Regions from separate parts of the Arthrobacter sp. UYEF36 genome, predicted to be linked through region 1. Evidence: riboswitches for the same ligand, from Rfam matches in the RefSeq annotation. Region 1 holds a riboswitch; the other holds the start of a gene.
What was found. Region 1 has a riboswitch for cyclic di-AMP ahead of ABIB29_RS10440 (aggregation-promoting factor C-terminal-like domain-containing protein). Riboswitches for the same ligand answer to the same signal wherever they lie in the genome.
Positions count from the first base shown of each region.

Region 2: linked by a shared signal. The riboswitch ahead of ABIB29_RS05980 (NlpC/P60 family protein) and the one ahead of ABIB29_RS10440 (aggregation-promoting factor C-terminal-like domain-containing protein) in region 1 are both predicted to bind cyclic di-AMP.

Region 1 is NZ_JBEPOX010000006.1:24,372-28,591, reverse strand. It holds gene ABIB29_RS10460 (nucleoside deaminase) at 1-31, opposite strand, end outside; gene ABIB29_RS10455 (phosphatase PAP2 family protein) at 103-945, shown strand; gene upp (uracil phosphoribosyltransferase) at 958-1,593, shown strand; gene ABIB29_RS10445 (VOC family protein) at 1,691-2,068, shown strand; gene ABIB29_RS10440 (aggregation-promoting factor C-terminal-like domain-containing protein) at 2,104-2,874, opposite strand; cyclic di-AMP (ydaO/yuaA leader) riboswitch at 2,876-3,033, opposite strand; gene ABIB29_RS10435 (sensor histidine kinase) at 3,186-4,220, opposite strand, start outside.
Region 2 is NZ_JBEPOX010000002.1:423,636-427,855, forward strand. It holds gene ABIB29_RS05975 (dihydrofolate reductase family protein) at 50-637, shown strand; gene ABIB29_RS05980 (NlpC/P60 family protein) at 695-1,453, opposite strand; cyclic di-AMP (ydaO/yuaA leader) riboswitch at 1,458-1,628, opposite strand; gene ABIB29_RS05985 (hypothetical protein) at 1,832-2,101, shown strand; gene ABIB29_RS05990 (AfsR/SARP family transcriptional regulator) at 2,098-2,607, opposite strand; gene ABIB29_RS05995 (hypothetical protein) at 2,644-2,793, shown strand; gene ABIB29_RS06000 (hypothetical protein) at 3,254-4,220, shown strand, end outside.

The DNA of each region.
Region 1 (4,220 bases):
ACTCGGCATGGCGGGGCTCGGGGGAAGTCATTAGTCAATGATAGTTTCGATACTAAGCAAGCTGGGCAGCCCGGCTGCCAGCGAAAACATTCGGGAGAGACCGTGAACACCGGGACAGAGACTTGGTTGACGAAGCGCTGGGGCAAATGGGTGGTGCCCTACGCCGCCCTGTGGATCACGATGCTGATCGGCGGCGTCGTCGTCGTCGCCTTGGCGCTGTTGAGCGCCGAGGTCTACGACGACGTCGTGGACGACGCCGGCCTGGCCAACCTGGACAAGCCCACCCTGGGGTTCATGGAACAGCTCCGCAGCCCCGGACTTGATGCGTTCGTGACGGGTTTCACCAACATCGGTGGCGGGATCGGGATGCCCATCCTCGGCAGTATTCTCACCGTGTGGCTCATCTGGGCCAGCCGGACCTGGCGGCCACTGATCCTGATCGGGGGTGCCGCCGCCATCTCCGTGACCGCGACGGCCATGGGCAAGAAACTGATCGGCCGGACCCGCCCGGACCACGCCGACGCCGTCCCGCCGTACGAAAGCTCGCCGTCGTTCCCGAGCGGCCACACACTCAACACCACGGTGGTGATTGGACTGGTGGTGTACCTCGCGTGCCTGCAGATCACACGGACCCTCGCCCGGGTCGCGCTTATTGCGGCGGGCACGCTCTTCATCTTCGCGATGGGCATGTCCAGGGTCTATCTGGGCCACCACTGGATGACCGATGTGATCATCGGCTGGGTCCTGGGGCTGGCCTGGGTGGGAATCGTGATCCTGGCCCACCGGCTCTTCCACGTCGTGCGGCACCGGGAACATGCCGGGCCTGCGCCGACTTTTGACAACGAGGTCCACCTGCGCGACGGTGCCGCCGGGACCAGCGCTCCGGAGGAAAAGGACGACGTCGGGGCCCGCGGTCCGACGGGCGGGCCCCCGGCCGCCGGGTGATAGTTTTGACCCATGCGCACTCTCGTTGTGGACCACCCGCTGGTCGCCCATAAGCTCACCGTTCTGCGGGACAAGAACACCCCGTCCCCGGTCTTCCGCCAGCTCACCGAGGAACTCGTCACGCTGCTGGCGTACGAGGCCACCCGCGACGTCCGCACCGAACCGGTGACCATCGAGACGCCGGTCAGCACCACCATCGGCACCGCTTTCACCAAGCCCACCCCGTTGGTGGTCCCCATCCTCCGGGCCGGACTCGGCATGCTCGAGGGCATGACCAAGCTGGTCCCCACGGCGGAGGTCGGATTCCTGGGCATGGCCCGCGATGAAGAGACCCTTGACATCATCACCTACGCAGAGCGTCTCCCCGAAGACCTCACCGACCGTCAGATCTTCGTCCTGGACCCCATGCTCGCCACCGGCGGCACGCTGCGCGAGGCCATCAAGTTCCTCTTCAAGCGCGGCGCTTCCGACGTCACCTGCATCTGCCTGCTGGCCGCCCCGGAAGGCCTGGCAAAACTCGAAGAAGAACTCGCCGACGCGAACGTGACGATTGTGCTCGCCTCTATCGACGAGAAGCTCAACGAGAAGTCCTACATCGTGCCGGGTCTGGGCGACGCCGGCGACCGCCTCTACGGCGTCGCCGGGTAGTCCAGCCACCCGGCGTCGGACCTGCCCTCGCGGCCGGACCCGCGCGAGGGGGGCCCTAACCTCCCGGAACACACCGCCCGGTACTGGCCTGAGCCCCATGGACTGGAAACTTGAACTTGTCTTTGTTCCGGTGTCCGATGTGGACCGCGCGAAGGATTTCTACGTCAACAAGGTTGGCTTTAAGGCCGACTTCGACGAGCGGCCCATGGAAGGCATCCGATTCGTCCAGCTGACCCCGCCGGGCTCCGGCTGCTCGATCGCCATCGGTGAGGGCCTCTCGGACGCCCCGCCGGGTACCGCCCCCGGCCTTCAGCTCGTGGTCAGCGACATCCAGGGGGCCCACCAGCAGCTCAAGGACAACGGCGTGGACGTCAGTGACGTCGATGTTCAGGACTGGGGGCATTTTGTCCACTTCGCCGACCCTGACGGCAACAGATGGGCGGTGCAGTACCTCCCCAACCGTCCCAACGGCTAAGCGGCTGGTCTGGCTGGTCTGGCTGGACCAGGGGGTTAGTACCAGTTGTTGGCGTAGTGGAAGTTCAGTGCGCCGCACGGTGAGCCGTAGCGATCCTTGACGTACTCCAGTCCCCAGTTGATCTGGGTGCGGTAGTTCGTCCGGTAGTCGGCGCCCGCGCTGGCCATCTTCTCGGCCGGCAGCGACTGGACCACGCCGTAGGCGCCGCTGCTCGGGTTCGTGGCAGTGGTCTCCCAGTCCGATTCCTTGGTCCAGAGCTTCATCAGGCACTGCATCTGGCTCGGTGCCCAGCCATAGGAGCCCAGCTGGCTGGCCGCGTACGCCTGTGCGCCCGCCGGATCATTGACCGCAACGGGGGCGGGTGCGGGCGCAGGGGCAGGTGCCGGGGCGGGTTCCGGAGCCGGGGGTGCCGGGGCCGGGACTGCCGGGGCCGGCGCTTCGGCCGGCGCCACCTCGGCCGCCGGGGCTGCAGCGTCGCCGGTGGGGAGGACGGCCTGGTTCTCGACCCGGACACGTTCAAAATCAAGGTGTGTCAGCGGATCCGCCGTGGCGGCTGCCTGCGTGGAACTGTCCGCGCCGGCGTTGCGGGCGGCCGTCTCGGACGCCTGGCCGGCGGCGCCGGCCCCCACGAGCACCGCGCAGGCGGTAACAACAACGGCCGCCCGGCGGCCGGCCGAGCCGGCGTTGTGGGCAAACCGGGCCAGGGCTGAAGCGGGCTTGGCCGGTTCGGCGCGGTGGCGCGACTGCTGGGAGCCCGTCGTCGGTGCGGCGCCGTCAGGGCGCGTTTGTACCTTGGATTCAGTCATGAGTGCCTCTCAACGCCTGCGGAGTTAGCTGTCGGGTTCGGGTGAGGTCACCCGGCCGCACGGAAACTCACGTGTCGGCTTCACCCCAGGGGTGCGATGTGCAGAAATGCCCGGGAACTCTGGGTCCCCCGCCTCTGCCTGGTCCAGCGGGATCCGGGAGGCGGCAGAGCTTGGCGTGCATCCGGATATGCGGCCTAGTGGTGACCGCACCCTAAAAACCGTACAGGAGTCGTCCGGCTATGTCACATTTCGGTAACAGGAATTCCGACGGCGGCGGGGCGGCTTGCGCGTTGACCGGCGACGGAGGGTCCTCACCCGGCGGGTGGAGCCTCCGGCAGCCGGACGGTGAACTCGGTCCGGCCGGGCCTCGAGACCACACCGACAGTCCCGCCATGGGCCGCGACAATCGACTGCACGATCGACAATCCCAGCCCGCTGGTTCCCTCGGCGGAAGCGCTTGTGCCGGGGGCCGTGGTGGTGGCGACCGCGGCAGCTGCCTCGGGCGACCGCGGCGGGTGCAGCGGACGCCGCGGGAGGGAACCTTTGCCGGCTGCCGGCGTCGTGACGGAAACAGGATTCTTGCGGGACGCGTCCGCGCGCGTGAAGCGTGCAAAGACGCGGTCCACAAACTCGGGGGCGATCCCGGGGCCGTTGTCCGTCACGGTCACCACGGCATATCCGTCCGGGGATCGCTTCACGCCGGTCACCACCGTCGTGCCGGGGCCGGTGTGCTTGCGCGCGTTGGAGAGCAGGTTCGCCAGCACCTGATGCAGCTGGGTCGCGTCACCGCGGATCACCACAGGCTCTTCGGGGAGTTCCAGATGCCAGACCCGGTCCGGGGCCATGACCTTCTCATCGCTGACCGTCTCGATGGCCAACTGGGTGAGGTCCACCTCGCTGAGCCTGAGCGGCTGGCCCTCATCCAGCCGGGCGAGCAGGAGCAGGTCCTCCACCAGGGTGGTCATACGCTCGGACTGGCTCTGCACCCGGGCCAGGGACTTCTGGCCGTCCGGGGTGAAATGCTCGGTCATCCGCATCAGCTCGGTATAGCCGCGGATGGCGGTCAAGGGGGTGCGCAACTCATGCGAGGCATCCGCGACAAACTGGCGGACCTTCATCTCGCTCTTCTGCCGGGCTTCGAGGGCATTGGAGACATTTTCCAGCATCATGTTCAGTGCGTGGCCCACACTGCCCACCTCGGTTCCCGGATGCGCTGCGGACGCCGGCACCCGCACGGCAAGTCCCACCTCTCCGGCGTCGAGCGGCAGCCGGGAGACCTGGGTCGCGACTTGGGAGAGCTGATCGAGCGGCTTCATGGTCCGGCGGATCAGCGCCGTCCCGGCCAG
Region 2 (4,220 bases), on a different contig from region 1:
GCGGCGTACGCTGGAAACCCCGGCCGTCAGTTTGGTGAAGGAGCCCGTGATGCGCAAGGTCATCCTGATGATGCAGGTGTCCCTGGACGGATTCATCGAGGGTCCGGAGCGGGACCTGAGCTGGCACCGGGTCGATGATGAGCTGCACCGCCACTTCAACGATGAGCTCCGGACCATGGGCGCTTTCCTGGACGGCCGTGTCACCTACGAGCTGATGGCCGACTACTGGCCGACGGCTGACCAGGACCCCTCAAGCACTCCCACAGAGGCCGACTTCGCGGGCATCTGGCGGGACATGCCGAAGATCGTCCACTCCAGGACCCTGGCGTCGGCCGGGTGGAATACCGAGGTGGTCCGCGAGGTCGCCGCCGAGGATGTTGCGAGGCTTAAGGAAGGGCCCGGCGGTGATCTGGCGCTGGGCGGCGCCAATCTGTCCGCGTCTTTCAGGCGGCTCGGGCTGATCGACGAGTATCGGGTGTATGTGCACCCGGTCCTGATCGGACGGGGCACGCCCCTCTTCCAGGAGACGGACGTTGTGACGCCGCTGCGGCTGCTGGAGAGCCGTGCGTTCGGCAACGGTGTGGTGTTGCTGAGGTATGCACCGGAGCCGGACGCCGGGCACGCTGAAGGCCGGTGATCAACTGCCCCCAAGGCAACCGATCGACCGGCCTTCGACGTGCTGTGTGCGGTGCTGCTAGCCGGCGCGGACGAACGTCACGGGACCGGTGGCGGTCAGCCAGGACAGCGGGTGCGTCATGGTGGCGTTGACGCCGTTCATGCCGCCGCTGATGGCCTGGCCGTTGCCGGCGTAGATGGCGACGTGGCCGGACTGGACGATGATGTCGCCGGGCTGGGGATCAGCGACGACCTTGCCGTACTTCATGAACGCCGTCGGGCCGATGTCACCGACCGCGATGCCGGCAGCGTTCAGGGCCTTCTCCACCACGGCGGTGCAGTCCTGCGTGATGCCGATCTGGCCGTACGCGACGGCCAGCAGGGTGGCGTTGACTCCGCCGGCTGCCGGGGCAGCGGCGGGGGCGGGTGCTGCCTGGACCTTGACCGTCGCCTTGGCGGCGGCAGCGGGGGCCGGAGCGGGTGCTGCCGGAGCCGCAGCAGCCGGGGCAGCAGCTGCCGGGGCCTTCGGAGCGGCTACGGGCTTGGGTGCCTCGACCACAGGAGCCGGGGCAGTCTCAACGGCCGGGCGCTCGAACGTGATCTGGACGGCGGAGTCCGCCATGACCGGCGCGGAGACCAGGCCCTGGACGTCAACGGACGACGCCGGCGCGGAGTCTCGCTCGGTCGGTGCATCGGCTGCATTCGCGGCCATGGCGCCGCTGAGCACCATTCCGGAAGCGGCCACGAGAACTGCGGCCTGGCGGCCGATGGTAGCGGCGGCGCGGCTTTTGCTGCGAAGATCGGCGCGTTTGGGCGCACGGGTATTGCTAAAAGTCATTAAAGGAGCCTCTCCCAATGCCTGCGAGGTGAGCTGTCGGATTCGGATGGGAGGCACCCGGCCGCACGCTGGCCCGATCATGCCGGGCCGTGCGGCTTCACCCCAAGACCCCTGGAGAACAGCGGGTCAAAATTGGTTTCCCCGTCTCTGCCGGACGTTGCTGCGAGTTATCCCCAGGCCGCGGCAGAGTTAGGCAATCGGCTGGGGAGAGCCCGTCTCGGAAACAACAGGCACCTAACAACGGTAACGGAATGATTACGGAGTGTCACATCGGCATCGTGGCGGGCTGCGGCGACCGGTGTGCGGCCCGCCCCGCCGGACCCCGGCCGCAGGCATAGGATGATGCCATCACCGTTCCCCCGAAGCGGAGGCCCAAAAATGGACAGTCCCGACCTCATCAGGCACTGTGTCGCCATCTGCCAGCTGAGCAGTCAGCCGCCGGAGGACTTCACTGTCAACACCGAACTGCTGGTGCTGGACAACGGGGAGGTCCACGTGTCCACCTGGGACGCTGAGCCCCGTGACGGCGGCTTCGACGTGCACGTCCTGAACGACCGCGTGGACGCCCTGGGCTTTATGGTGATCACGGATTGGGAATTCTTCGACGAAAAGGCCTTTGCCGTGGTGGAGCGCCGGCCGGGACGCTAGGCCCGATCCGTCTCACTGGCGGGGACCCGGGACACGCCACGGACCCGCTCCAGCAGCCTCGGCGACGGCCGTAATCCCAGCTCGGTCCACAGCAACGAACTGTATTGCCGAAGGTACTCGTGGGCGGCAGCGACATTGCCCTCATCGAGGCAGATGTCGATAAGGACGGCGTGCACGGATTCACGGAGCGGCTCGATGGCCTTGGCCCGCAGCGCCGCATCGATCCCTTCCGGATAGCGGCCCAGGGTTCGCAGCCGGACCGCCAGCGCCTCCAGTGCGTGCAACTGCACCTGGCGAAGGCGTTCCCGCTCTATCAGAAGCCAGTCTTCATCCCACTCCGGCAACAGGTCCCCGGTGAGCGGCGAACTGTTGGTGTCTTCGACCAACAACTCCCCGCCGGGTGCCAGCAGCCTGGCGGCCTGCGCCCGGCACAACTGGAGATCCGTCACCACGCCGTCGCCGAGCGCCAGTTCGCTTCGACCCGCCGAAATGAGGGACCCGTGCACCGAACGGATTCTCCACAGCGCAGTGCGGAGGCTTCCGTGGCCATGATCCGCGCTGGAATCCGCCCACAATTTAGCTATAACCGCCTGCCGGGAGCATTTCACACCGTCCTGGCGGGCAATTGCGAGAAAAGCCAGGACGCGCTGGGCATGAATGGGCAGCTGAAGCTCTTTATGCGCGAGGAATAGGGAAAAACCGTTCAAGAGGAGCAGGCCCGGTTGACCCTCCGATTCCGAATCTGCGACGGAACTTTGACTTACTGCAGACGTCATTTTATTACCCCACGGAGATATGACGCGGAAAGATTCAGGAAACGGCCACGGCATACGCGGCGATCGGCAACATTGCTACGCAGCGTTGACGTCTAGGAAGGAACTTGGGCGGATCATTTCCGCCATGAGAGCCGATTGTTCCGTGATATTACTGCGCCTCTGGCGGAACCCACAAGGGGTGTTTATTCGGGTACGCACCGCAAACGGCAGCCGGCGGGAATGGGTGGTTTCCGGGACTGTCGAACTCGTTATGTTGCTCGAAGCACTTATTACCGAGCTTGAAGATGAGCCCGTAACGGGAATGGAGACAGAAGATTGACGGTGGAAAACACAGAAGTCCCCGAAGCTGAAAACAATATCCCGTAAGGAGGGTGTCATGGACGCACAGTCCGGCTTCACCGGCGAGACTCTGTTCTCTGGCCTGTCATTGGCCGAGCCTCCCGCGACCCCAGCTTTTGCCCAGGCCGCCGCCCCGGAGGCGGTCTTGAACACGCCCTTCCCGGCCAGGTTCATGACGGAGGCCTTTGCCCCGGAGGTCGAAGAGGCCGCGGCGTTCTATACGGAACTCGAAGACGAAGATTTTGTGGATGCCCTGGACCAGCTCATCAACGACGCTGCGGCCCGCCAGTTGGCGGATCAGCGGAACTGGTCCTCGCTTCCGGCCGAAGCGGATACCCGCGCCTCGCTGGAGGACTGGGTGGAGCCGATCGCTTCGGAGACCGAACGCGCCATGGACGGTTTCGCTGAACGTCTCGTGGCGGCCGATGTCTACGGGCTGCCGGCCCAGGAGTTTGAACAGCTCCTGGAGGCCGCCAGCAACGAGTCCCAGTACGGGCTATCCGGCTATGAGGGATTCATCGGCGGCATTATCCGGGCCGGGAAGAAGCTGGCGCGCGGCGCCGTCGGGCTGGTCAAGAAGGGTATCGCGGCAGTCGGCAAGGTTCTTCCCATTGGTCTTCTGCTGAACAAGCTCAAAGGCCTGGTCAGGCCCCTGCTCAGGCGTGTCATCAGTTCCGCCATGAACCGGCTGCCGGCCAGTGTCAGGCCCTTCGCCCGCAAATTGGCCGCCAAACTGGGAGTCGCCGAGGCCGAAGCCGAGGATCACGCCTCCGCTGAAGGGCTCGCGGAGGTTTTTGAACTCGAAGTCGCGTCTCTGCTGTACGCTCCCGAAGCCGAGGAGGAACTCGGCGAGAGTTTCTTCGAGCCGCGCGAATATGAGTCCGCGGATGCTGTCGCCGCCCTGGACGCGGCCCGCGCCAGGTTCGCCGAGCGGCTCGCGGAACTGCCCGACGGCAGCAGCCCGGAAGCTGAAATCGAACAGTTCCTGCCCGCTGTTATGGCCG